DNA from 3 places in the Nocardia sp. CY15 genome. Region 2 is predicted to be linked to each of the others. Evidence: riboswitches for the same ligand, from Rfam matches in the RefSeq annotation. Region 2 holds a riboswitch; each other region holds the start of a gene.
What was found. Region 2 has a riboswitch for S-adenosylmethionine ahead of GVY39_RS15060 (aminotransferase class V-fold PLP-dependent enzyme). Riboswitches for the same ligand answer to the same signal wherever they lie in the genome.

Region 1 (7,607 bases), on a different contig from region 2:
GGCTACGCGCTACCCTGCCGGAGCACCGGACACTACGGGCTGTCATGCAGTCGCTGACCTTTCTGCGAACGGTGACCCGCGGATTGTGGAGGTGCCGCCACAGCGGTGGCGCCGGAGCGGAGCGGTACCGCATTCCGGGCGCGGATGTCAGCTTTCGCGGATGTCGATCCGTTCGCGGTCGGGCGTCAGCAGCTGGATCAGCGCTGTGATGCTCTGCTCGCCCCGGCCCTCGGCTACCGCTCGGCGCAGCAGGTCGTGCATCGGAGCATGCCAGGACATGTCGACGCCCGATTCCGCGCCGAGCCGCTCGTCATCGCCGATCGCGGTGTGGAACAGCGCGATCGATGAGCCGAGCCGGGTGTAGTCCTGGCTGTCGATCTCGTCGGCCATGATCGGTAGCAGTGACTCGATCATCTGTAGCCATTTGATCGAATACGGCACCATGGTGCCTGCTGCCAGACCGCGCGCGGACAATACCGCCGCGCCTTCGAAGAATCCGAGCAGTGCGGGGAGAAGTGTGGCGCCGACGGCGGATTCGTAGAGAGCGGCCAGGTCCGGTTCGGCGCCCAGATGGACGAGGTCGCCGCCGAGTGCCCGCAGTGTCTGTTTGTGCTCGTCGAAGACGGCTTCGTCGCCGCCGAAGTACAGCAGCGTGTCCGGCTTTCCGACGGCCGCAGGTACGTTCTTGATCGCGCCCCCGAGGAAACGCGCCCCTCGGCCGGTCGCCCAGCGCGCGAAGTCCCGCGCGTCGGCAGGGGCGCCGCTGTTGAGAGTGATGAGGGTTCGCCCGCTCAGCTCGGTCTCTGCGGCGGTCAGGCTGTCGCGGGTCGCCTGAAACGTAGTCAGACAGGTGATGATCAGCGGGCTGGCGGTGATGGCGTCGGCGATGTCGAACTGCTGGTGCGCGCCCGCGTCCACCAGCGGTGCCGCCCGCTGCGGGCTGCGATTCCACACGGTGGTCGAATGTCCCGTCGCGAGGAAGGCTTTTGCGAGGGCGTAGCCCATCGAACCCGTGCCGAGCACGGTCACCGCGGTCTCTTGATCGATCATGCGACTCCAATCGTGCCGTGTCCGTGCGACTCACGGCCTGGCGACAAGGACCGAGTGTTTGCTCATCCAGCGACGACGACAAGTACGCACTTTTCGGAGGAGTTGCGTACGTCCAGGTAAGTGCCCAGACAGCGGCGGGCTCGGCCGTAACTCGTATGACCGGAGTCACAATCGGCCGCCGTGGTCGAGGTGGCCGCCTCCGTCGTTGTGGCGAGCTTTCGGCGTAGCGGAATCAGGCGGTTGCCGGGGTCCGCATCGGCGCGGTGGTGTTCCATACGGCCGGGACATCACGCATGAGCAGCGTGCAGTCGGGAGTCGCGCTGCCGGGTGGGAACCGGGTCGGGTCGTCGAAGAAAGTCGACTGGACAGCGTGCGTATGCGCCGGGTGCACCCGCCATTCGTGCGTCCTCAGTTCGAGGCCGTCGAGGCGCGTGCCGTCACGGCCGGCGGAGAAACCGGTGCAGCCCTGGCGGAAGAACTGCGAAGCGGCGGTGAGATCGGGAAACACCGCGCTGCCCTCGAACTCGTCGGCCGTGCGTACATCCACACTGACCTGGGTCGACCTGTCCCTGGTCGTGTAGGCGACGTGCAGATCGTGTGCAGTTTCCCGGACATCGAACCGGGCGAAGCTGTGCACACCGGGGAACAGGCGTCCTCCGAGCAGCACATTCAGGGGTGAGCCGCTGTCCCTGCGCGGAATGTAGACGCCGGTTTCGACCCCATCCTGGCCGTCCCATTCGACGGCTACTCGATGCGCGGCGTTCTCGCTGCGCACCCCGACCGAGCTGGGCAGCCCGACCGGACGAACCTGAGCGAGCCGGATGAGACAGATCCCCGCGATCGCCCAGTCGCCGACCAGATGCGGTCGCAGTGGCGCCGGTAGCAGGTTTGCCGCAACGTCGGGTTCGACGCGGTAATTGACCAGAAGACGTCTCTCGATGACGCTCGAGATCTGAGGCAACACGCAATGGGTCCTCTCCTCAGGAGCCGGCTCCACCGCTGATGCGGTACCAACCCCTCCGCATTCGACGGTACACGGAAGGCGCAGGTGCCAGCACCGACCCGCGTATCGGTCGCCCTCGATCGAGGTAGCAGGACGCACGCGCTCGACCGGCGTCGGTCGAGTGACCGTATGACGCGGCTCCTCGTATTTCGTACGCGGGCAGCGCGCCGGGTACGACGCGCATCGTCCGCGTACGCCCGATGCCGGTCAATGGCGAGGGGGTCTGCAAGAATCGGGGCGTGACCGATGCCGACACGCCTATCACGGAGCACCGGGGCCGGCGACGAAGTCTCGGGGCGCAGTTCTTGCGCTGCCATCTGCCTATGGTCGTCGTGACGCTTGTCATCGTGGTGGCGGTGGTGTTCGTCGCGTCCGATCGGTGGCGGCGGGGGGCGTTCTTCTTCGGCGGTGCGACGCTGCTGGCAGCGGCATTCCGGTTGTGCCTGCCGACCGCGCGGGTCGGGTTGCTCGCGGTGCGCAGCAAGCCCTTCGACGTCGGCGCGCTGACTTTGCTCGGGTCGAGCATCCTGTTCCTCGCGGCCACGATCAACACGCTCGGCGTCGGCTGACAGGTCGGTGATCGGAGGGCGACCCGGCCGAGCCGAGTCGCCCCTCCGTGATCAGCGGGCAGCGGCGTATCGCTCGGCGAAGACCGTTCGCTCGCGCGGACGGCGTCCGGGATGGGGTGGGTGGGCGTCGCTGTAGCCGATGGTGACCAGCACCGCGATGGCGAGATCATCGCGGTCGCCGATACCGATGGCCTGCTTGACCAGGTCGGCGTCCCAGCCGTTCATCGGCGCGGAGGCCAAACCGAGCCCGGTGGCGGCGAGCATCGCGTAGGTGGCCGCGATCATCGCGTTCTTGACCGCGTTCTCCCGCAGCAGTCCGCGCTGCTCCAATGCCAGGTACTCGGCGCGCGCGTCGAACAACGCGGTGAACTCGGCGTTCCACGCGCCGTTTCGGCCGGCCAGTTCGGCGATATCGGCGTTGTGGTCGCGCCAGGCGGCGGGATCGGCGACGAAGACGAGCACTACCGGCGCCTCTCTCGGCTGCGGCTGGCCGAACGCCGCCTCCGACAGCGCCGCGCGGCCGGACTCGCTGGTCACCACCACGATCGACCGGTCCTGCATGTTCCACGCACTCGGTGCTTGCATCGCCAACTCGACCACCTCGTCGACAAGTGCGGATGGCACGGGGTCGGCGCGGTAGTGCCGCACTGTACGACGTCCCCGGATCGCTTCGGACACCGAGATCTGCTGTATCTCCATGATTCTTACTATCGGAGAGTGACACTCCAATGGAAAGACGGCACTTTATAGTGCGCTACACTCCATCAGGTGCCCACCTACGTGGAAAGTTCCGGCCTGCCCGCCGATGTGTACTCCGCGAAGTGCCCCACGCGGGAGGTCCTCGACCACATCGCGGGCAAGTGGACGGTGCTGATCATCGACGCGCTCGCCGACGGCACCCTGCGATACACCGACCTGCGCCACCGGATCGGCGGCATCTCCCAGAAGATGCTGACGCAGACGTTGCGCCAACTCGAGGCCGATGGATTCGTCACGCGCACAGTGCATCCCACCGTCCCGCCCCGGGTGGACTACACGCTCACCGAACTCGGCCACAGCCTGCGCACGCCCATCGCGGCGCTGCGGGACTGGATCGAAACCAACATCAACCGGATCGAGGCGGCCCGACGAGCAGCGGCGGGGTGACGGCCCGGCACCGAATGCTCGGGGCCGGTCAGCGCTTGGTCCGGATGCCGTCCCGAGCGAGTCGCATGGTCTCGGTCAGCAGTTTCGACACCGCGGCCGCCTCGGTGAGGAACCCGTCGTGCCCGTCACGCGAGTGCACCACCTCGAGTCCGTCGCAGCCGGGTAGGAGATCCGCGAGTTCCTGTTGGGTCCGCAGCGGGTACAGCCGGTCGGAGTCGACGCCGCCGACCACGCAGGGCACCGGCGTCGCGGCGAGCGCCGCCTCGATGCCGCCCCGGTCGCGGCCGACGTCGTGGCGGTTCATCGCCTCGGTCAGCAGCACATACGTGGCGGGATCGAAACGCTTGCACAGCTTTTCGGCTTGGTGATCCAGGTAGCTCTGCACCGCGTAGCGGCCGCCGGTCCACGGGTCCTCGTCGTCCTGAGGTCTGTTCTCGAACCGGTGATCGAGCTCGAACTCGGTGCGGTAGGTCAGGTGCGCGATCCGCCGGGCCAGGGCCATGCCCGTCAGCGGAGCGCGGCCGGTGCCGTGATAGTCGCCGCCCTGCCAGTCCGGATCGGCCTTGATCGCCGCGATCTGGGTGGTCTGGGTGCCGATCTGGTCGGCGGTAGCGCGGGCGCCCACGGCGAGGACCAGCGCGGCGGCGACCCGCTCGGGTGCGCCGACCATCCATTCCAGCACCCGCATGCCGCCCATCGACCCGCCGACCACGGCGGCGAGCCGCTCGACGCCGAGCAGGTCGAACAGAGCGGCCTCCGCGGTCACCTGATCGCGGATGGAGATCTCGGGAAACCTTGCGCCCCAGACCTTCCCATCCGGAGCGAGCGATGACGGCCCGGTGCTGCCCTTACAGCCGCCGAGCACGTTGGTCGCGATCACGCACCATTCGTCGGTGTCCAGCGGCGCGCCTGGCCCGACCATGCCGTCCCACCAGCCGGGCATCGGGTGCACGTCGTCGGGTCTACCGACGACGTGCGAGTCGCCGGTGAGGGCGTGCTCGACCAGCACGACGTTGTCCAGCGCGGGGGAGAGCTCACCCCAGCGCTGCACCGCGAGGTGCACGTCCGGGATGACCGCTCCGTTCTCGAGTCGCACATCGCCGATGGCCACGGTGCCGAGCTGTCCATCCGGGGGCGGCAGGACGATGGCGGAGGCCCGCACGCTCTGTTCGGTACCCACGGTCACGTCGTCGCCGCCGCGAAACCGGCGCGCAGATCGGTCGGCATGGTCTCGACGCCGACGCCGACGCCGACGCCGACGCCGACGGCGGAGCGGACCGGTCCGGAAGCGACTCCGAGGACGAGCTGTGCCTCGAGGGTGAGCTGAGAATGCGTCATCGACGCACGGTGAATCACGAGGGGACGCACATCCCCGATGGTAGCCACGCGGCTGTGCAGGGCTGATCCGTCCCGCGCGGCGTCGCCGAAGGTGTGCGAACCGGTCCGCTGGACCGGCAGCGCGGGGGCGTGCGTGCCGTCGGTGGTCCGGCCCGCACGGCTGCGCTCGGTCTCGAAGGACCACTGCACCGGGTCCTGCACGGCCCCGGGCGCGATGGATTCACTCATGGTTTGCTCCCAAGAAGGTGTTCGCCGGTATTCGGGGGGTTAGCGGTGTGTACGACAACACATGCCGGCGACCTCCTACTACGCGCTTGCTCCCGGCTTTCGGGAGCCAGGTCATCACCCGGAGCACCCCACCGCGGTTGGAGGGTTGCCGATCAGCGAGCCGGGGCTTGGCGCTGGTACTCATGACCTGCCCGGCATCATAACCGGCGGTCGGTCAGCCTCCGAAATCCTCCACCGACTTCACTCGCCGCCGGGCTGCGGCGCGACGCGGCAGACGCGCACGAATTCGTCGAAGGTCTCGGTGAACGCGGTGCGTCCCGCTTCGGCCGCGGTGGCCAGATCCTCGTCCAGGAACAAGTCGTCCGAGCACTCCATGCCGACATGGCCGATCAGTTGCCAGGTGCCGACGATGAGCCGCACCGCACGGGCGTCCGGTTCGGCACCGAGGCGCTCGGCGACCACCGCCGCGATCGCGGTCCGCTTGTCGTCGGCGTGTTCGAGACTGCGCGCGCTGACCGACGGACTGCTGCGCAGAATCCGCTGTACCTTCTGGAACTGCCGGAACGACAGCGGGTCGGCCGGACCGGCCTCGGAGGCTCGATCGACCACCTGCAGGAAGGCCTCGCGCAACGCCTCGAGCTCGTTGCCCGTGCGGGGCATTCCGCGCAGAGTCTCGGCGATGGTGCGCCCGAAGTCGTGGACGGGCCCCAGGACGATGTCCTCTTTGCTGTCGAAATAGCGGTTGATCGTGCGCGGTGAGACATCCGCCGCGTTGGCGATCTGCTCGATGGTGGTCGCGTCGAAGCCCTGCGTATCACACAGATCGAGGGCGGCCGCCATGATGCGCAGCCTGGTCTGCTGCTTCTTGCGTTCGCGCAGTCCTGCCGTCGCCGGGGCCTGGTCGGCCGCTGCGCCCGCGCCCATCGGCGCCGATGACTCGAGCATGTCCTCATGGTAACGCAACCCGCCGTTTTCCTGTCCGTAACCGACAAATGTCGTACTACGACATTTTGCGCTTGACGCCAAATGTCGCTCAATGACAGGATGGTTCCCGACATCGAGGAACGAGGAGACAACGTGACCGAAACCGCGACAGCGGTGCACGCATCGCGAAAGCCGGGCAGTTCAGCGCGCTGGCTCGCGCTGGCAGTGATCGCATCGGCCCAGCTCATGGTGGTCCTGGACGCCACCATCGTGACCATCTCGCTGCCGTTCGCGCAGCGCGATCTCGGCATCAGCGACGGCAACCGGCAATGGATGCTCACCGCCTACACGCTGATCTTCGGCGGTCTCCTGCTGCTGGGCGGCCGGCTGGCCGACTACCTCGGGCGCCGCCGAATTTTCATCATCGGCCTGATCGGTTTCGCCGGCGCTTCGGCTTTGGCCGGTCTCGCGCAGAACGGAGCGGAGCTCTTCGCAGGACGCGCGTTGCAGGGCGCGTTCGCCGCGCTGCTCGCCCCGGCCGCGCTCTCGCTGCTGTCGGTGACGTTCACCGAGCCGGGTGAGCGGGCCACCGCCTTCGGCGTGTTCGCGGGCATCTCCGCGGGCGGCGCCGCGCTCGGCCTGATCGCGGGCGGCGCGCTCACCGAGTACGCGTCGTGGCGCTGGTGCCTGCTGGTCAACACGCCGATCGCGTTGCTGGCGTTGCTCGGGGCGCTGGCCTGGGTGGCGAAGGACCTCCCGGCTCCGCGCAGCGGCGGATACGACGTGCCCGGTGCCGTCACCGTGACGTTCGGGTTGATCGCCATTGTGTACGGATTCAGCCGCGCCGCCGACGACGGCTGGCTGGCCGGAAGCACCCTCGCGCTGCTCGTCGCCGGGCTCGCCCTGCTCATCGCCTTCGTCGTGATCGAACGGCGCTCGTCGAACCCGCTGCTGCCGCTGCACATCCCGGGGGAGATCAACCGGGGCGGCGCGTTCCTCGCCGCGCTGCTCATCCCGATCGCCATGTTCGCGATGTTCCTGTTCCTGAGCTACTACTTCCAGATCACCCTGGGCTACTCGGCGCTGAAGGCGGGCTTCGCGTTCCTGCCTTTCCCGGCGGGCATCGCGATCTCGGCGGGACTCACCAGCGCCCTGCTGCCCAAGCTCGGCCCGCGCCCGCTGATGCTGGCAGGCGCCGTACTGGGCGTCATCGGGCTGGTGCTGCTGGCCCAGCTGAGTTACGGCGACACCTTCCTCTCCGGGGTGCTGCCCGCTCAGGTGCTCATCGCGCTCGGCATGGGTCCGCTGTTCGTGGGGATGCAGACGGTCGCGCTGCATCAGGTGGAGGA
Region 2 (7,607 bases):
CCGGATGCCCCTTCTCGGTGACAGGTGGCTCAGTAGGAGATGTAAAGGTCCCAGCCGTCGTAGGTCTCGATGCACTCCCAGTAGTAGCCGCCGGTGCTCGGCGAGATACCGTCCGCCCGGCAGGCTTCGAAGGTCGCGTAGGTACCGATGTAGGTGCCGTTGTAGGCGACGTCCTGGTAAACCGGCGCGGCCGAGGCCGAAGCGGCCGTCGACACCCCGGCGACGGCAGCGGTGGCCAGCAGACCAGCGGCGAGGAAGGACTTGATACGCATTTCTTGTGCTCCTGAATGCGAGGCGAAATCTTTGACGTCCCAAACGATATGGACGTTCGGCGCCGCACACAGCCACCCCTAGGGTGAGGGCAGGGCAACCCTGAGGCGAATCACCTTGCCCACCCTTCCTCCCCACCCTTGGTGCACGGCGCGCCCGACCCGCCGTCGGGCGCCGTGGGCATCACCGACCGCGGAACTCGGGCGGGCGCTTCTCGAAGACGGCCTTGATCGCCTCGGTGAGGTCCTCCGAGGGCAGGAACGCGGCATTCCACGCGGAGACGTAGCGCAGGCCCGCTGCGACCTCGTCCTTACGCCGCTGATCCAGCACGTCTTTGACACCCTGCACCACCAGCGGCGGGTTCGCGGCGATCTCGCGCGCGGTGGCGTGCGCGGCGTCCAACACCGACTCCTGGTCCGGGAAGACGTCGTTGACCAGGCCGATCTTCTCCGCGCGCGCGGCGTCGATGTCCTTGGCGGTGTAGGCGAGCTCACGCAGGTGTCCCTCGCCGATGATGCCGGGCAGCCGGTGCAGCGAGCCGATGTCCGCGACGATCGCGACCTTGGCCTCTCGCAGGCTGAATTTGGCGTCCGCGCTGGCATAGCGGATGTCGACCGCCGCGATCAGGTCCAGCCCGCCGCCGATGCACCAGCCGGACACGGCGGCGATCACCGGCTTGCGGCAGTCCGCCACCGCCGTGACCGAGGCCTGCATCTTGCGCAGTTCGGTCAGGAAGTCGGTGCGCGGCGCGGCCAGCGCCCGTTCGGCCAGCAGCGGACCGAACGTGCCGCTCATCGCGGGCAGGTCGAGGCCGTAAGAGAAATGCTTTCCCGAGCCGGTCAGCACGATCGCGCGCACCTCGGAATCGGCGTCGAGCGCTTGGAAGACCTCCGGCAACTCGCGCCAGAAGTCGGGGCCCATCGCATTGCCCTTGCCGGGGCCGGTCAGCGTCACCTGCGCGACGTGATCCTTGGTTTCGACGGTGAAAGCCTGCCAATCTGTCATTTGTACAGCGTATCGAGACTCGTCGCGGCCGGTATTCCGACCCGGGAAACGTCCCGGCGTGCGCGACTCGCAAAGGAAGTCGCGCGAGTGTAAAGGCTGTGCGAATTCGCAGTGATCTACTGGTTCCCGGTTCGGAGAAAAGCGGATCATGAGCAGGTCAGCAAACCTCATTCATCGGGTTCGGAGGACACTGTGCTGATGCATCGCGGAATCGGCCTCGACCGATTCAACCAAATGCCCCGCGGTCGCGCGGTTCACGCGCTGTATGAATGCTGTTGCAACGTGACGTGGGCGGCGACACTCGCCGACGCTCGCCCGTACCGGGACCGCGAGGCACTGCTGAGCAAGGCCGATGCCGAACTGCTCGCGTTGTCCCCGCGGGATGTCGACCGCGCCTTCGAAGCGGTTGCGCACGAAGCGGTCTCCTCGCGCGACGTGACCGAACTCGCGCGGATCACCGGCGAACGCATCGCCGGAATGCTCGGTCCCAGCGAGGGATACCCGGAATACTGAGCGGGCGGCGCGACTCGCCCGGCGTACGGTCCGCAATCGCTCTACCCTGGTGAGATGCGCAGGTCGTCATTGCCCCCGGTCGCCTGCCGGGTCGCGGACACCCTCATCTCACGGGGCCATCACGGTCTCATCGTCGCCCAGCCGGAACCGACGCACACCGCCGCGGATGCCGCGCGCGCACTCGGCGTCGATGTCGGGGCGATCACAAAATCACTGGTATTCCTGCTCGACGACGACCCGGTGCTGCTACTGGTTTCGGGCGCGCACCAGGTCGACTTGGCGAAGACCGGTGCGCGCCTGGAAGGGACACTGACCCGCGCCCCCGCCGATATGGTGCGCGAAGTGACCGGTCAGCCCATCGGCGGCGTCGCGCCGGTCGGCCACCCGACCAACCTTCCCACCTGGGTGGACAACGCGCTGGCCGCCCATCGAGAGATATGGGCCGCGGGCGGGCACCCGAACACCATTTTCCGCACGTCGTTCCCACAGTTGCTGCGGATCACCGCGGGTCTTCCGATCGACGTGGACTGACTCGGGCCCGGGCCGCGGAAATCATGCCGAAGGCCACACACCCCGCGCGGTTCGGGCGTCCGGGCGTAGTTTCGTCATGTGACCGACGCACCACGGCCGGAGACGGGACTACAGATTCCCGATGATCTGAGCGGCATCACCGCGGAGCAGTATCGCGCGTCCATGCGCCACTATCCGGCGGGCGTCACCGTCGTGACGCTGAACTCGCCGCAGGGGCCGGTCGGCTTCACCGCGACCTCCTTCGCCTCGCTGTCGCTGGATCCGCCGCTGGTCTCGTTCAACATCGCGCACACCTCCTCCAGCCTGTCCGCCATGCTGGACGCCGAGTCCGTCGTCATCCATTTCCTCGGCGAACACCAGCAGCACCTGGCCCACCGGTTCTCCCGCGCCGCCGAGGAGCGCTTCACCGACCGCGCACTGTGGACCACGTTGGACACCGGCGAACCGGTTCTGCACGGCACCCCCATCTGGCTGCGCGCCACCGTGCACCAGTTGATCCCCATCGGCGACCACACCTTCGTCGTCGGCTTGGTCACCCGCGTCCACGACAACACCGACGAAAAGCCCGCCGCCTCGCCACTGCTGTACTACAACGGCCGCTACTACCGCCCCACCGCCCTGGGCGACTGACCGTAGATTCCGACTACGCCACCCGGCCTCACGCCCCGTCCAAGGTGGCGAAGTCGACGTCCACGGGGAAAGGGCCGGTCAGCCGGAGCACGTACTCGGACACTGGTGAGACGACTTCGACCACCAGCAGTACGTCCGCCGTCGTCAACTTGCGATCGCCATTGATACACCGGTGCAACGCCACGTCCGGGCGGCGAAAAGAGAAACCAGGGCTTCCCGGGCGGCTGCGCACGTAATGCATTTCGAAGTCGGTCACTACTCCGGTGCACGGCTCGTCCGGGGCGGCCTGCTCCAACGCGTTGGCCAGTCGCCGCGCCACATTGTTGTGCTCGAAGGTCCCACTGCGGCAGATGATCACATGGCCGTCGACCACCTCGATCTGCCGCTGGATGTCTTCGGGAAGCGCCGCGTAGCCCTCCTCTGTGATGAGGAGGGCCCCCGGATCGGTGGCCCAGACGGGCAGCGTGCTCATAAGTTCGCCTCAGCTCGGATTCGAATACGGCGATAGTATCCGGCGGCGCTGCCCTGATCGGGCGTACGCGGACTCAGCCGACCAAGCAGGGGGCAGCGCCGGCGGGAGCCGTGGAGGTGAAGGGGCGGGTTTCGGGGGTGGGATTCCACAGGCCGTTGGTGACGGTGTAGTCCCAGCTGGGGCCGGTGCGCACCAGGGTGTCCACGGCCTCGACGAGACGGTCGGCGTCGGCGGAGGTGGTGCCGAGGCCGATGCTGGCGCGCAGGGCGCCGGCCAGCCCGAGGCGGGTGAGCAGCGGATGGGCGCAGAAACGTCCGTCACGCACGCCGATGCCGTGCTCGGCGGAGAGATAGGCGGCCACGTGGCCGGGGGCGAAGTCGGCGAGTGTGAAGGCGACGATGCCGACGGAGTCGGGACTGTCGGTCCAGATGCGCAACAGCTGGACGCCGGGGATCGCGGCCAAGCCGTCGCGGAGGCGGTCGGCGAGCCGATGCTCGTGCGCGGCAAGGGTTTCGGCGTCGATGGCACCGAGCGTGTCACAGGCGGCGGCCAGCGCGGCGGCGCCGAGCACGTTCGGCGAACCGGCTTCGTGCCGCTGCGGAGCAGGCGCCCACTCGGCCCCGTCGGTACGCACCTCGCGCACCGCCCCACCACCGGCCAGGTACGGCTGGGCCGCGTCGAGCCAATCCCGCTTGCCCACCAGCACACCCGCACCGAACGGCGCGTACAGCTTGTGTCCGGAGAACGCCAGATAGTCGATGCCGGTGTCGCGCAGGCTGATCCGCCGATGTGGCGCCAACTGCGCCGCGTCCACCAGGATGCGGGCGCCGCACTGGTGGGCGATGGTGGCCAGACGCTCCAGCGGAAGCACCTCACCGGTCACGTTCGAGGCGCCGGTCACCGCGAGCAAAGCCGCGGGCCTGCTGCACAGTTCGGCGACCAGCTTGCCGATCGTCTCCTCGACCGTGCCCGCCGCCTGCACGACGCGCCTTCCATTCCTGGTCCACGGCAGGAGGTTGGCGTGGTGCTCGATGTCGAGCACCACCGTGTCGCCGGGGACACAGGACGCGAGCAGGTTGAGCGAGTCCGTGGTGTTGCGGGTGAAGACGACCACCTGGTCGTCGGCGGTGTCGAGGAACCGACAGACCGACCCGCGAGCGGCCTCGTAGCACTCGGTGGAGATCCGGGAGGCGTAGCCCGCACCGCGGTGCACGCTCGCGTAGAACGGAAGCAGCTGCTGCACACGCTCGCTGACCTGCGTCAAAGCGGGCGCACTCGCCGCGTAGTCGAAGTTGGCGTAGGTCGCCGTTCCGCCTTGCACCAACGGCACGCGCAGTTGGTCACCGGAGACCTGGGCGAGTGCGGCACAGGCGTTGTCGAGGGCAGTAGTCATCACGTGAATCCCGTCGGCTAAGGGACCCGCGATCAGATGAGTCGTCGAGTCCGCGCTTGCCGCGCCCGGTCGGGCGGCGGCCGGGTCGTCACCCGGAGCACCCCACCGCGGAGGAGGGTTGCCGGCCAGCAAGCCGGGGCTTTGCACTGGCACTCATGACCTGACCCGAGAGTGGCAGAAGCGCCCCGGCACTGTCAACCACATCCGACCCGAGTCCCCCACGAGCACCGCGTGGACCTAACCACCATGTGGGAGCCATTACAAGCACCCCCACGAAGACACGCGAGCCGCGCCTGCCTCGCGAAATCGTGGACCCCTCGGCGACAGACGACTGCCACCGCGCCCGGTGCCGCGATCCGCGACTCGACGTTCGGCACCGCCGTGCGGGAGGCAACCGACCGCTTCGATGAGCGGAATCACACCCTCGGTTCAGCGATCTCGTGGCGAATGCACGAGACTGACCCGCCGACCAGCTGTTGCCCTGCGGAAAGCCGTAAATAGCGGGCTCACCTGCAACAACACCCGCAGCACCGGCCGCTCCCGCGCGCCGTCCGGTGAACAACAAACGACGACAACCCCGGGTACCGTGGACAACTGGCCAGCATGGCGTTTGCCCTTTGGTAACCCAGCTATGACACAACAACAGGAAAGTGTGAGGCAGGTCGATGGGAGGTGCACAGAGCACCATGCTCGAGACAGAGGTCGACGCGCCGGCGCGTCCGTTGTCGCGCGGCGATCACGCGCCGGCGGCCAGGACGCTGGTCGACATCCTCACCGCGACGGCGCTCGCGCACCCCGATGCCCCCGCCATCGATGACGGCCGAGTCGTGCTGTCCTACCTGGAGCTGGTCGTCGAGATCGAGAAGACCATGGCTCGCCTCGCCACGGCGGGCGTGCGGCCGGGCGACCGGGTCGGCGTGCGCATGCCCTCGGGCACCCGCGAGCTCTACGTCACCATTCTCGCCATCCTGTACTCCGGCGCCGCCTACGTGCCGGTCGACGCCGACGACCCGGACGAGCGCGCCCAACTGGTCTTCGGGGAGGCGCAGGTCACCGCGATCGTGACCGCGCAAGGCATCGAGACCACCGCCGCGGGCATCCGCGCGGCGGAGCGACAGCGCGAGGAGACCTGGTCGACGCTGCCCGGCCCCGGCGACGACGCCTGGATCATCTTCACCTCCGGTTCCACCGGAACCCCGAAAGGCGTGGCGGTCACTCATCGCAACGCCGCCGCCTTCGTCGACGCCGAAGCGGACCTGTTCCTCCGCGACGCTCCGATCGGTCCCGGTGACCGGGTACTCGCGGGTCTGTCGGTCGCGTTCGACGCCTCCTGCGAGGAGATGTGGCTGGCCTGGCGCAACGGCGCCTGCCTGGTGCCCGCCCCACGCGATCTGGTGCGCACCGGAGCCGATCTCGGTCCCTGGCTGGTGCGGCGGGAGATCAGCGTGGTCTCGACCGTACCGACCCTGGCGGCGACCTGGCCGGTCGAGGCGCTGGAGGCGGTGCGCCTGCTCATCTTCGGCGGCGAGGCCGTGCCACCGGAACTCGCCGAACGCCTTGCGGGCAACGGTGATTCGGCTCGCGAGGTATGGAACACCTACGGCCCCACGGAAGCGACGGTCGTCGCGTGCGCCGCGCGCTTGGACGGCCGGTGGCCGATCCGGATCGGACTGCCGCTCAACGGCTGGGATCTGGTCGTGGTGGATCCAGCGGGCAATCCGGTGGCCGAGGGCGAATCCGGTGAATTGGTGATCGGCGGAGTCGGTCTCGCGCGCTACCTCGACCCGGTCAAGGACGCCGAGAAGTACGCCCCGCTGAACTCCGTCGGCTGGGAGCGCGCCTACCGCAGCGGCGATCTGGTCCGCAACGACAGCGCTGGGCTGATCTTCCTCGGCCGCGCCGATGATCAGATCAAGCTGGGCGGTCGGCGCATCGAACTCGGCGAGATAGACAACGCTCTCCAGCACCTCCCGGGCGTCACGGGCGCCGCGGCGGCCATCCGAACCACGAAGGCGGGCAACAAGCTCCTGGTCGGCTATGTGACCGGGCCGGGGGCGGACTTCGATGCCAAGGCCGCGCGAGCCGCCCTCGCCGGACAACTCCCGGCGCCGCTGGTGCCCAGGCTCGCGGTGGTCGACGAGCTGCCCACCCGCACCTCCGGCAAGGTCGACCGGGACGCGCTGCCCTGGCCGCTGCCCAATGCCGCCGAGGACGACGACGACAACGACCTGACCGGCACCGCCCAGTGGGTTGCGGGGCTGTGGGATTCCATCCTCGGCGCGGAGGTCGGCGATCTCGACGCGGACTTCTTCGATCTGGGCGGCGGCTCGCTCGCGGCGGCGCAACTGGTCACCGCGCTGCGCGAACGGTATCCGCAGATCACGGTCGCCGATGTCTACGACCATCCCCGCCTCGGCGCGCTCGCCGACCTGCTGGAGCAGACCACGCCCGCGGTGGCGGTCGCCGAGCGGACGGTGCGACCGACGCCACCGATGGCGCAAGCGGCGCAGGTGCTCGCCACCATCCCCCTCACCACCCTCACCGGGCTGCAGTGGCTCACCTGGCTGGCGATCGTCGGCAACATCGCGGCCTGGTCCGGCTCGCTGCCCTGGCTGCCCCAGCTGTCCTGGTGGTGGACGCTGGTCGCGTTCGCGCTGTTCATCTCCCCACCCGGCCGCATGGCCATCTGCGTGGCAGGCGCGCGCCTGCTGCTGCGTGGCATCCGCCCCGGCCGTTATCCGCGCGGCGGATCGGTGCACCTGCGCTTGTGGGCGGCCGTCCGCCTCTCCGCGG
Region 3 (7,607 bases), on a different contig from region 2:
GGAGGCTGGTCCGGTCGTTCTGGGGACTGGACGCCCGAGACGGCGGCAGCGCCCTCTCGCGGGAGTTCCTCCAGTCCGGAGACGCGCTGCTGGACACCTTCTTCGAGGACGAACGGTTGAAGGCGTCGCTGGCCTGGTTCGGCGCGCAGTCCGGACCGCCGATGTCGGAGCCGGGCACGGCGCCGATGGTGGGCTTCGCCGCGCTCATGCACACGCTCCCGCCGGGGCGCGCGGTCGGCGGCAGCGGCGCGCTGACCACCGCACTGGTGGCTCGGCTGCGATCCGACGGCGGGGTAGTGACGGCGGGTGACGCGGTGACCGCCCTGCGCCGCGACGGCGATCGCTGGCGGGTGCGCACCGCGTCGGGCCGAGAGCGGCGCGCCGACATCGTGATCGCGGGCAGCCATGTGCTGACCACGCTGGAGCTGCTGCACGACGGCGGTTTCGACGGCGCGGTGCTCGACGACTGGCACAGGCGCATCCGCGTCGGCCCCGGGATCGGAATGGTCGTGCGGGCCGCCACCTCGGCGCTGCCCCACTACCCCGGCAGCCCGGCCGAGCACTCCGCCCGCGGCCTGCAATTGCTGGTGTCCGATCGCGCGCAGCTGCGTCGCGCGCACGGCGCGACGCTGGCGGGGGACCTGCCGCCGCGACCGGTCGTGCTGGCGATGAGCTTCAGCGCCCTCGACCCGACCATCGCCCCGGCCGGTGAGCATCAGTTGTCACTGTGGGCGCAGTGGCACCCGTACCGGCTGGCCTCCGGCGCCGACTGGGCCGATCTCGCACAGCGGGAAGCCGACCGCATCATCGCCGAAGTCGATTCCTACGCCCCCGGTTTCGCCGAGACGGTGTCGCGCACCCACGTGCAGACGCCGGTGGACCTGGAGCGCGAACTCGGGCTCGTCGGCGGGAACGTCATGCACGTGGAGATGTCGCTGGACCAGATGATGCTGTGGCGGCCGCTCCCGGAACTGGCCGGGCAGCGGGTGCCCGGCGCGCCGGGGCTGTATCTGACGGGCGCGTCCACCCATCCCGGTGGCGGCGTCTCCGGGGCAAGTGGCCGCACGGCCGCCACCCTCGCCCTGCGCGAGATGAACCGGCGCCGGATTTCGCGGTGGCTGCGACGATGACCGACGCTGGCGACCTATCCCTGACGACGCAACGGAATGTCTCCGTGCGGGAGCACCCCCGGGATCCGGGGTACCGCTCGGCGGGCTCTCTCGTGCCCCTCGTCTTCGTCGCGCTGACCATCGTCGCGCAGATCGGTTATCCGTTGACCACCGGCGGCGCACGCGACCGGATCACTGTCGCGATCGTGCTGCTGTGCGCCGGAGCCGCCGTGGCACACGCGACGGTGACCAGGGGATTCCGCTATGCCGTCGGCTTCCTGGTCATCGTGTCCGGCATCGGGCTCGCGGCCGAGGTGATCGGCACCGCGACGGGAATGCCGTTCGGCTGCTACTCGTACGCGACCGACCGGCTCGGTCCCGCCCTGTTCGACGTTCCGTTGATCATCCCGCTGGCGTGGACCGGCGGAATGTACCCGGTATGGGCGGTGGCCGGGATGTTGTCCCGGCACACGGGCGCGCGAATCATGTGGACAGCGGCCGGCGCGGTGGGCTGGGATCTGTTCCTCGATCCGCAGATGGTGGCCGACGGGCAGTGGACCTGGTGTGACCCCAGCTCCGGACTGCCCGGACTGGACTGGATTCCGGTGACCAACTACCTGGGATGGTTCGCCGTCGCGCTCGTGATGGGCGCGTTGCTCGCGATCTGGGAGCGCGCGGCGCCGGATCCCCCACGGGCAGGCGGGCAGGCGGTCGCGCTCACCGTCCCGGTGGCCTTGTTCCTGTGGACCTGGCTCGGGTCGGCGCTGGCCCACGCGGTGTTCCTCGACCTGCTGCCGTCCGCCGGTTACGGCTTCGCGGGCCTGGCTGTGCTGGGCGTTCCCCTGCTGGTGGCCGCGGCCCGCGCGCGCCGCCGCCCCGGCGCGCCACGCCCGGTGCGGTAGGCCGACGCGCGCGGAGACCGGCGCGTTTCATTCCGGGCGGATGGACTGGCACGATGTCACCCGTGCAACCGAGTCCCGTCACCACGAAGCCCGATGCTCCGCAGCCGCCGCAGCGGCGGGGTTCACGCCGCGGCGTGCGCGTTGCGGCGGCCGTTCTGCTCGCGGCGATGCTGGCGCCGATGCTCGCGGGCTGCCTGCGGGTTCAGGTATCGATGGGTGTCTCGTCCAACGACCGGGTGTCCGGACGGATCGTCGCCGCCGTGGTGCCCGCCGACCCCGGTGACAAGGGCCCGCAACTGAAGGCGCCCGAGACGCTGGCCGCGAAGGTGCGGGTGGAGCCCTACGCCCAGGACGGGTACTCCGGCAGCCAGGTCTTCTTCGAGGATCTGTCCTTCGGTGAGGTGCAACAGCTCGGCCAGCTGTCCGAGCAGACCCAGGGCATGTTCCAGTTGCAGTTCCAGCGCACCGGCGACCTGGTCGGCCTGACGGGGCGGGTGGATCTGAAATCCGTCCCGCCGCACGGCTCCGACGTGCAGTTCACTATCGCTTTCCCGGCTCGCGTCGCCAAGACCAACGGCAGCCGCGAGGGCGACAACGTGGTCTCCTGGAAGCTCCCGCCCGGCGATGTCTCCACACTGCGCGCCGAGGTCAGCTACGCCGACCCGAACACCCGCTCGTTCGCGGGCTGGGCAGGCATCGTCGGCGGCATCACGCTCGCGGTGGCCGCCATCATCGCCGCGATGGCGTACATGGACCGCAACCCCGCCCCGCCCGGCGCTCCGGAAGTCGGCTTCTCCCTGAGCCGCTGGTGGCGCACGGTGACGCAGAATCGCTGAGCGGCAAGTCGGTGCGGCGGGATAGCGTGGCGCGCATGGTGAGTGCCGACCTGCCGAAGACGTTGCGCGCGAACTCGATCCTGCCCGCCAGCGCTACCGCCGTAGCGGCGCTCGGCGCGGGCATCGCGCTATACAACCGGATCACCGTGCAGCGGCTGGCGAATACCCCTGCGACGGTGATCGAACCGGTCACCGTCTGCGTCCCGGCGCGCAACGAGGCCGGGCGGCTACCCGATCTGATCGGCGACCTGCGCGCCCAGGTCGGCCTACCGCGCATGGCGGTGCGCATCCTCGACGACGCGTCCACCGACGACACCGGCGCCGCGGCCCGCGCGGCGATCGGCGACGACCCTCGTTTCACCCTGCTGCGCACCGAGTCCGACCCGCCGCCCGGCTGGACCGGGAAGGCCGCCGCCTGCGCGCGGCTGGCCGAGGAGGTGTCCACGCCGGTGCTGATCTTCCTGGACGCCGACGTGCGGCTGGCCCCCGCGGCGCTCGCGGCGGCGGTCGGCGCGCTGCGCAGACGAGGAGCGGCGCTGGTCTCGCCTTGGCCGCTGCAAGAAGCGGATTCGATGGCGGAGGCCCTCGTGCAGCCCCTGCTGTGCTGGTCGTGGGCCTCGACGCTGCCGATCGCCGCGGCCGACCGGAGCCTGCGGCCGTCCACGGCGGTGGCCTGCGGCCAGTTCCTGGTGTTCGACAACGCCGTGTACCGCGCTGCGGGTGGCCACGCGGCAGTGGCCGGGAGCGTCACCGAAGACCTCGACATCGCCCGTACGCTGCGACGGGGCGGGCACTCGACCGTTCTGGCGGCCGCGGGACCGCTGGCTCGAACCAGGATGTATCACGGCGCCGCGGAACTGGACGCCGGCTACACCCGGTGGCTCTGGTCGGCCTACGACGGCACGATCACGGGCGGAGCGGCGGTGGGACTGCTTGCCGCCCTTGCCTATTGGGTGCCGCCCGCGGCGGCCGTGCTGGGCCGGGGCTCGGCCCGGCGGACAGGTGTGATCGGCTGGCTCGCCGCCGTCACCGGGCGGCTGCTGGCCCGCTCGACCGAAACCGGCGGTCCGCTGCGAGGCTCCGATGTGCTGGCCGCCGCGGCGCATCCGGCATCAGTGGCGGCGTATCTGCTGTTGTGGGCGCGTTCGCATCGGGCCCGCCGCCGCGGCACGGCGCGCTGGAAAGGTCGCTCGCTCGCTTGAGCCGACCGTGCCGCGGCGGCCGCGACCTCACGGCACCGCGGTGATTCCGACCGTCGGCAGGAAGAAACAGGACTTGGCGCCGTTCTGAACCGTGCCGAACACCGCGGCCAGCACGGTGCCCTTGCCGGTGTCCACCGGAATCGCACGCACCCCGCCCATCGGGAGGGCCGCGACGAGGAAGTCCCGGATGGCCTGCTCGGCGCCCGGCCGCAGGTCCGCTGGGACGGCCGCGGGAATCATCGCGCGGGCGATCTCCGACAGCGGCCCCATGGCGGCCGTGCCGCTGCGGCCGGTACTCAGGTTCAGCCAGGCGACCTGCATGCCCGCGGTGTTCGGGCCGTCCGGTCCGAGGCCGTAGGGCACGAAGGTGAACATGGCCTGCCCGGATTTGACCGCACTGAGGTCCAGGCCGGGGATCTGCACGGTGTTCTTCGGCCACGGCCCCGGAATGGCGCCCGCGACAGCGGGCGCCAGACCGGCCGTGGTGTTGTCGAGGCAGAACGCGGACGCAGTCGGGTAGGCGAACGGCTGGATGCCGAGCGCACGCAGCGCGTCGACCGCGGCGTGATAGGCGCCGAGCAGGTCACCGGGGGCGGCGATCGGCACGACTTGGTCGGAGAACGCGGGAATGGTCGCATCCGGGGCCGCGAGCGCGGCGCCGGGCCCGGCGAGCACGAGGGCGATCGAACTGGTCGCGACAGCGGACAACTGGGTCAGACGGCGCAATATGGTCACGAAACCTCCTCATCGGCGGAACGATCGAGGGGCACAGTACTCCGGCAAACGCGCCCAGCAGCCGAGATTGCGCACAGCAATTTTGCGGTGAGTCTCGTTTGCCCGGAACGGGAGACTTGCGGGGCCGACCTGTGTCCCGGCCCCTCGGCGAGAACCGTATGCTGCATCGAGCCGCCGACTTTCGGCTGGACGCCCTCGGTGATCACGCGACCGGCGCGCACCCGCGCTCGACAGAGCAGCGCATGCCTGGTTACTACAAAGACCCGATGAGACCGCGTGGGACAAGATCTACGCTCACGGTGATTAGTTCCCTTGTTCCAGCCTTCGCTTGCTGGGCATCATGATTCGGCTCGACCCTGACACCCGCTGACGGGAGGGTTGACGCCAACCATCCAGAGCGACTGAGAGACCTGGCTCGTCGACGTCGCAGCAACCCCCCGGTCACCGGGTGCGGGTGCTTCCGCCGGGACCGATGGAGGAACCGAAGTGCTCGAACCGCGCCGCCGCATTCCCAGCCGACCGTTGCCGACCGGCGTCGCGGACACCGAGTCGTACCAGGGCGAGCTACTCGCCCGCACCGAAGTATCTGGAGTTGCCTCGTGATCCCAACCCGTCACCGAATCGCCGCGCTGGCCTGTGCGCTCGCCGCGGCCGCCACCGTGGCCGCCTGCGGCAGTGATTCGGCCGCGCCAGGCGCCGACGCGGGACCACCGCAGCCGGGCGGCACCTTGCGCTACGGCCTGTCCCAGGCGCCGACCTGCTCGGATCCGGCGCAGGCCGGTACCAACCAGACGCTGTACGTCGCCCGGCAGATCGTGGATTCGCTGACCGACCAGGAACCGGCGACCGGCGAGCTGAAACCGTGGCTGGCACAACGCTGGGAAGTGAGCCCCGACGCGAAGGTGTTCACCTTCCACCTGGCCGACGGCGTCACCTTCAGCGACGGCACGCCGCTCACCGCGGACTCGGTGCGCAACACCTTCGACTCGATCGTGCGGCTCGGCTCGGGCAAGGCGCCGCTGGGCAGCAGCTATCTCACCAACTACGTCGGCACGACCGCGGTAGACCGGCGCACCGTCCGGGTGGAGTTCAGCAAGCCCAACGCGCAATTCCTCCAGGCGTCCTCGACCACCCAGCTCGGCATCCTGGCCGACGCGACCACGAGCAAGCCCGCCGAGCAGCGCTGCCTCGGCGACAACGTCGGCAGCGGGCCGTTCACCTACGCCGCCTACCGCCAGGACGCGGCGGTGACGCTGGCCAAGCGCACCGGCTACCACTGGGGCTCGGCGGTGTTCGCCCATCGCGGCGAGGCCTACCTGGACAAGATCGAGTTCACCGTCGTGCCCGAATCCGGGGTGCGCACCGGCAGTCTCGCCTCCGGGCAGCTGGACGCGATCAGCGACGCGCTGCCGCAGGACGCCCCGCAGATCGAAGCGGCGGGCGGACGCGTGCTCAGCACCGCCAACCCGGGAATTCCGTTCGGATTGCAACCCAACGTCACCCGCGGTCCGCTGCGCGATCCGGCGGTGCGGCACGCGCTCTTGCCCGCGATCGATCGCAAGCAACTGGTGGACACCGTGCTCGGCCCGCAGTTCGAACCCGCCACCAGCGCGCTGGCCGGCACCACCCCTGGCTACACCGACCTCTCGGCGCACCTGGCCTACGACCCGGCGAAGGCGCGCACTATCCTCGACCAGGCCGGGTGGGCGCCCGGCGCGGACGGCATCCGGACGAAGAACGATGAGCGGTTGAGCTTCTCGGTGCTCTTCAGCCAGGTGTTCGCGGGCAACCAGGCGATCCTCGAACTGGTCCAGCAGCAGCTGCGGCAGGTCGGCGTCGAGCTGAAACTGGACCTGGTGTCGGTGGCGGAGACCACCGCGCGGCAGAACAGCAAGGATTTCGACACCGCCTACTTCAACACCACCCGCGCCGACGGCGACATCCTGCGCACCTCCTTCGGACTCGACGGGCGCAATCTCAATGTACGCGGCCCGATCTCGCCGCTGGACGACGCGTTGAACGGCCAGCTCGACACGGTGGACCCCACGGCACGAAACGGGTTCATCCGCACCGCGCAACAGCAGGTCCTCGAGGCGGGGTTGTTCATCCCGACCGTCGAGCTGTCCCAGGCCATCGGAGCGGGCCCGAACACGCGGGATCTGAAGTTCGAAGCGTCGGCGCGCTTGCAGTTCTTCGACACCTGGCTGAGCGGACGATAGTCATGGCGCGCTACTCGGCGCTGCGGGCGCTGCAGGCGATCTGGGTGCTGTGGGCGGCGTTCACGCTGTCGTTCGTGGTGCTGTACCTGCTCCCGGCCGATCCGGTCTCGATCGCGGCCGACGGCGGCGGAGCGGGCACACCGGTGGACAAGGCCGCCATCGCCGAATTGCAGGCCCGTTACGGGCTGGATCGGCCGCTGTGGGAACAGTACTGGACCGCACTCGGGCACGCCGTTCGCGGTGATCTCGGGCAATCCATCGCGACCGGGCAACCGGTCACCGGCGCGATCGGCGACGCGCTGCCCGCCACGCTCGAATTGACCGGCGCCGCCCTGCTCTTCGCGGTCGTCGGTGGCGTCTCGCTGGCGTTCGCGGCGACCCATACCCGTCGACCGTGGCTGCGCAGCGCCCTGGCGGCGTTGCCGTCGCTGGGCGTCTCGGTGCCGACGTTCTGGACCGGACTGCTTCTGCTGCAGGTGTTCTCGTTCCAGTTGCGCCTGGCGCCCGCGTTCGGCGGGCACGGTTTCGCGGGCACGGTGCTGCCCGCGCTCACCCTGGCCCTGCCGATCGGGGCGGTCATCGCGCAAGTGCTCACCGCCGGGCT

Region 1: linked by a shared signal. The riboswitch ahead of GVY39_RS34335 (O-acetyl-L-homoserine sulfhydrolase) and the one ahead of GVY39_RS15060 (aminotransferase class V-fold PLP-dependent enzyme) in region 2 are both predicted to bind S-adenosylmethionine.
Region 3: linked by a shared signal. The riboswitch ahead of GVY39_RS27955 (ABC transporter substrate-binding protein) and the one ahead of GVY39_RS15060 (aminotransferase class V-fold PLP-dependent enzyme) in region 2 are both predicted to bind S-adenosylmethionine.

The regions. Positions count from the first base shown of each region.
Region 1 covers NZ_VUOT01000006.1:130,097-137,703, forward strand. The annotation lists gene GVY39_RS10490 (NAD(P)-dependent oxidoreductase) at 148-1,050, opposite strand; gene GVY39_RS10495 (DUF2071 domain-containing protein) at 1,283-2,014, opposite strand; gene GVY39_RS10500 (DUF3017 domain-containing protein) at 2,377-2,622, shown strand; gene GVY39_RS10505 (nitroreductase family protein) at 2,674-3,321, opposite strand; gene GVY39_RS10510 (helix-turn-helix domain-containing protein) at 3,391-3,768, shown strand; gene GVY39_RS10515 (homoserine O-acetyltransferase) at 3,797-4,915, opposite strand; partial or broken gene GVY39_RS34335 (O-acetyl-L-homoserine sulfhydrolase) at 4,951-5,178, opposite strand; SAM riboswitch class IV at 5,412-5,522, opposite strand; gene GVY39_RS10525 (TetR family transcriptional regulator) at 5,575-6,279, opposite strand; gene GVY39_RS10530 (MFS transporter) at 6,379-7,607, shown strand, end outside.
Region 2 covers NZ_VUOT01000010.1:157,887-165,493, forward strand. The annotation lists gene GVY39_RS15030 (hypothetical protein) at 30-272, opposite strand; gene GVY39_RS15035 (crotonase/enoyl-CoA hydratase family protein) at 454-1,275, opposite strand; gene GVY39_RS15040 (2-oxo-4-hydroxy-4-carboxy-5-ureidoimidazoline decarboxylase) at 1,510-1,788, shown strand; gene GVY39_RS15045 (YbaK/EbsC family protein) at 1,843-2,319, shown strand; gene GVY39_RS15050 (flavin reductase family protein) at 2,398-2,949, shown strand; gene GVY39_RS15055 (Uma2 family endonuclease) at 2,978-3,421, opposite strand; gene GVY39_RS15060 (aminotransferase class V-fold PLP-dependent enzyme) at 3,495-4,814, opposite strand; SAM riboswitch class IV at 4,862-4,975, opposite strand; gene GVY39_RS15065 (Pls/PosA family non-ribosomal peptide synthetase) at 5,501-7,607, shown strand, end outside.
Region 3 covers NZ_VUOT01000034.1:18,266-25,872, reverse strand. The annotation lists gene GVY39_RS27980 (NAD(P)/FAD-dependent oxidoreductase) at 1-1,130, shown strand, start outside; gene GVY39_RS27975 (carotenoid biosynthesis protein) at 1,175-2,011, shown strand; gene GVY39_RS27970 (DUF3153 domain-containing protein) at 2,065-2,847, shown strand; gene GVY39_RS27965 (glycosyltransferase family 2 protein) at 2,883-4,049, shown strand; gene GVY39_RS27960 (hypothetical protein) at 4,077-4,784, opposite strand; SAM riboswitch class I at 5,170-5,263, shown strand; gene GVY39_RS27955 (ABC transporter substrate-binding protein) at 5,384-7,003, shown strand; gene GVY39_RS27950 (ABC transporter permease) at 7,006-7,607, shown strand, end outside.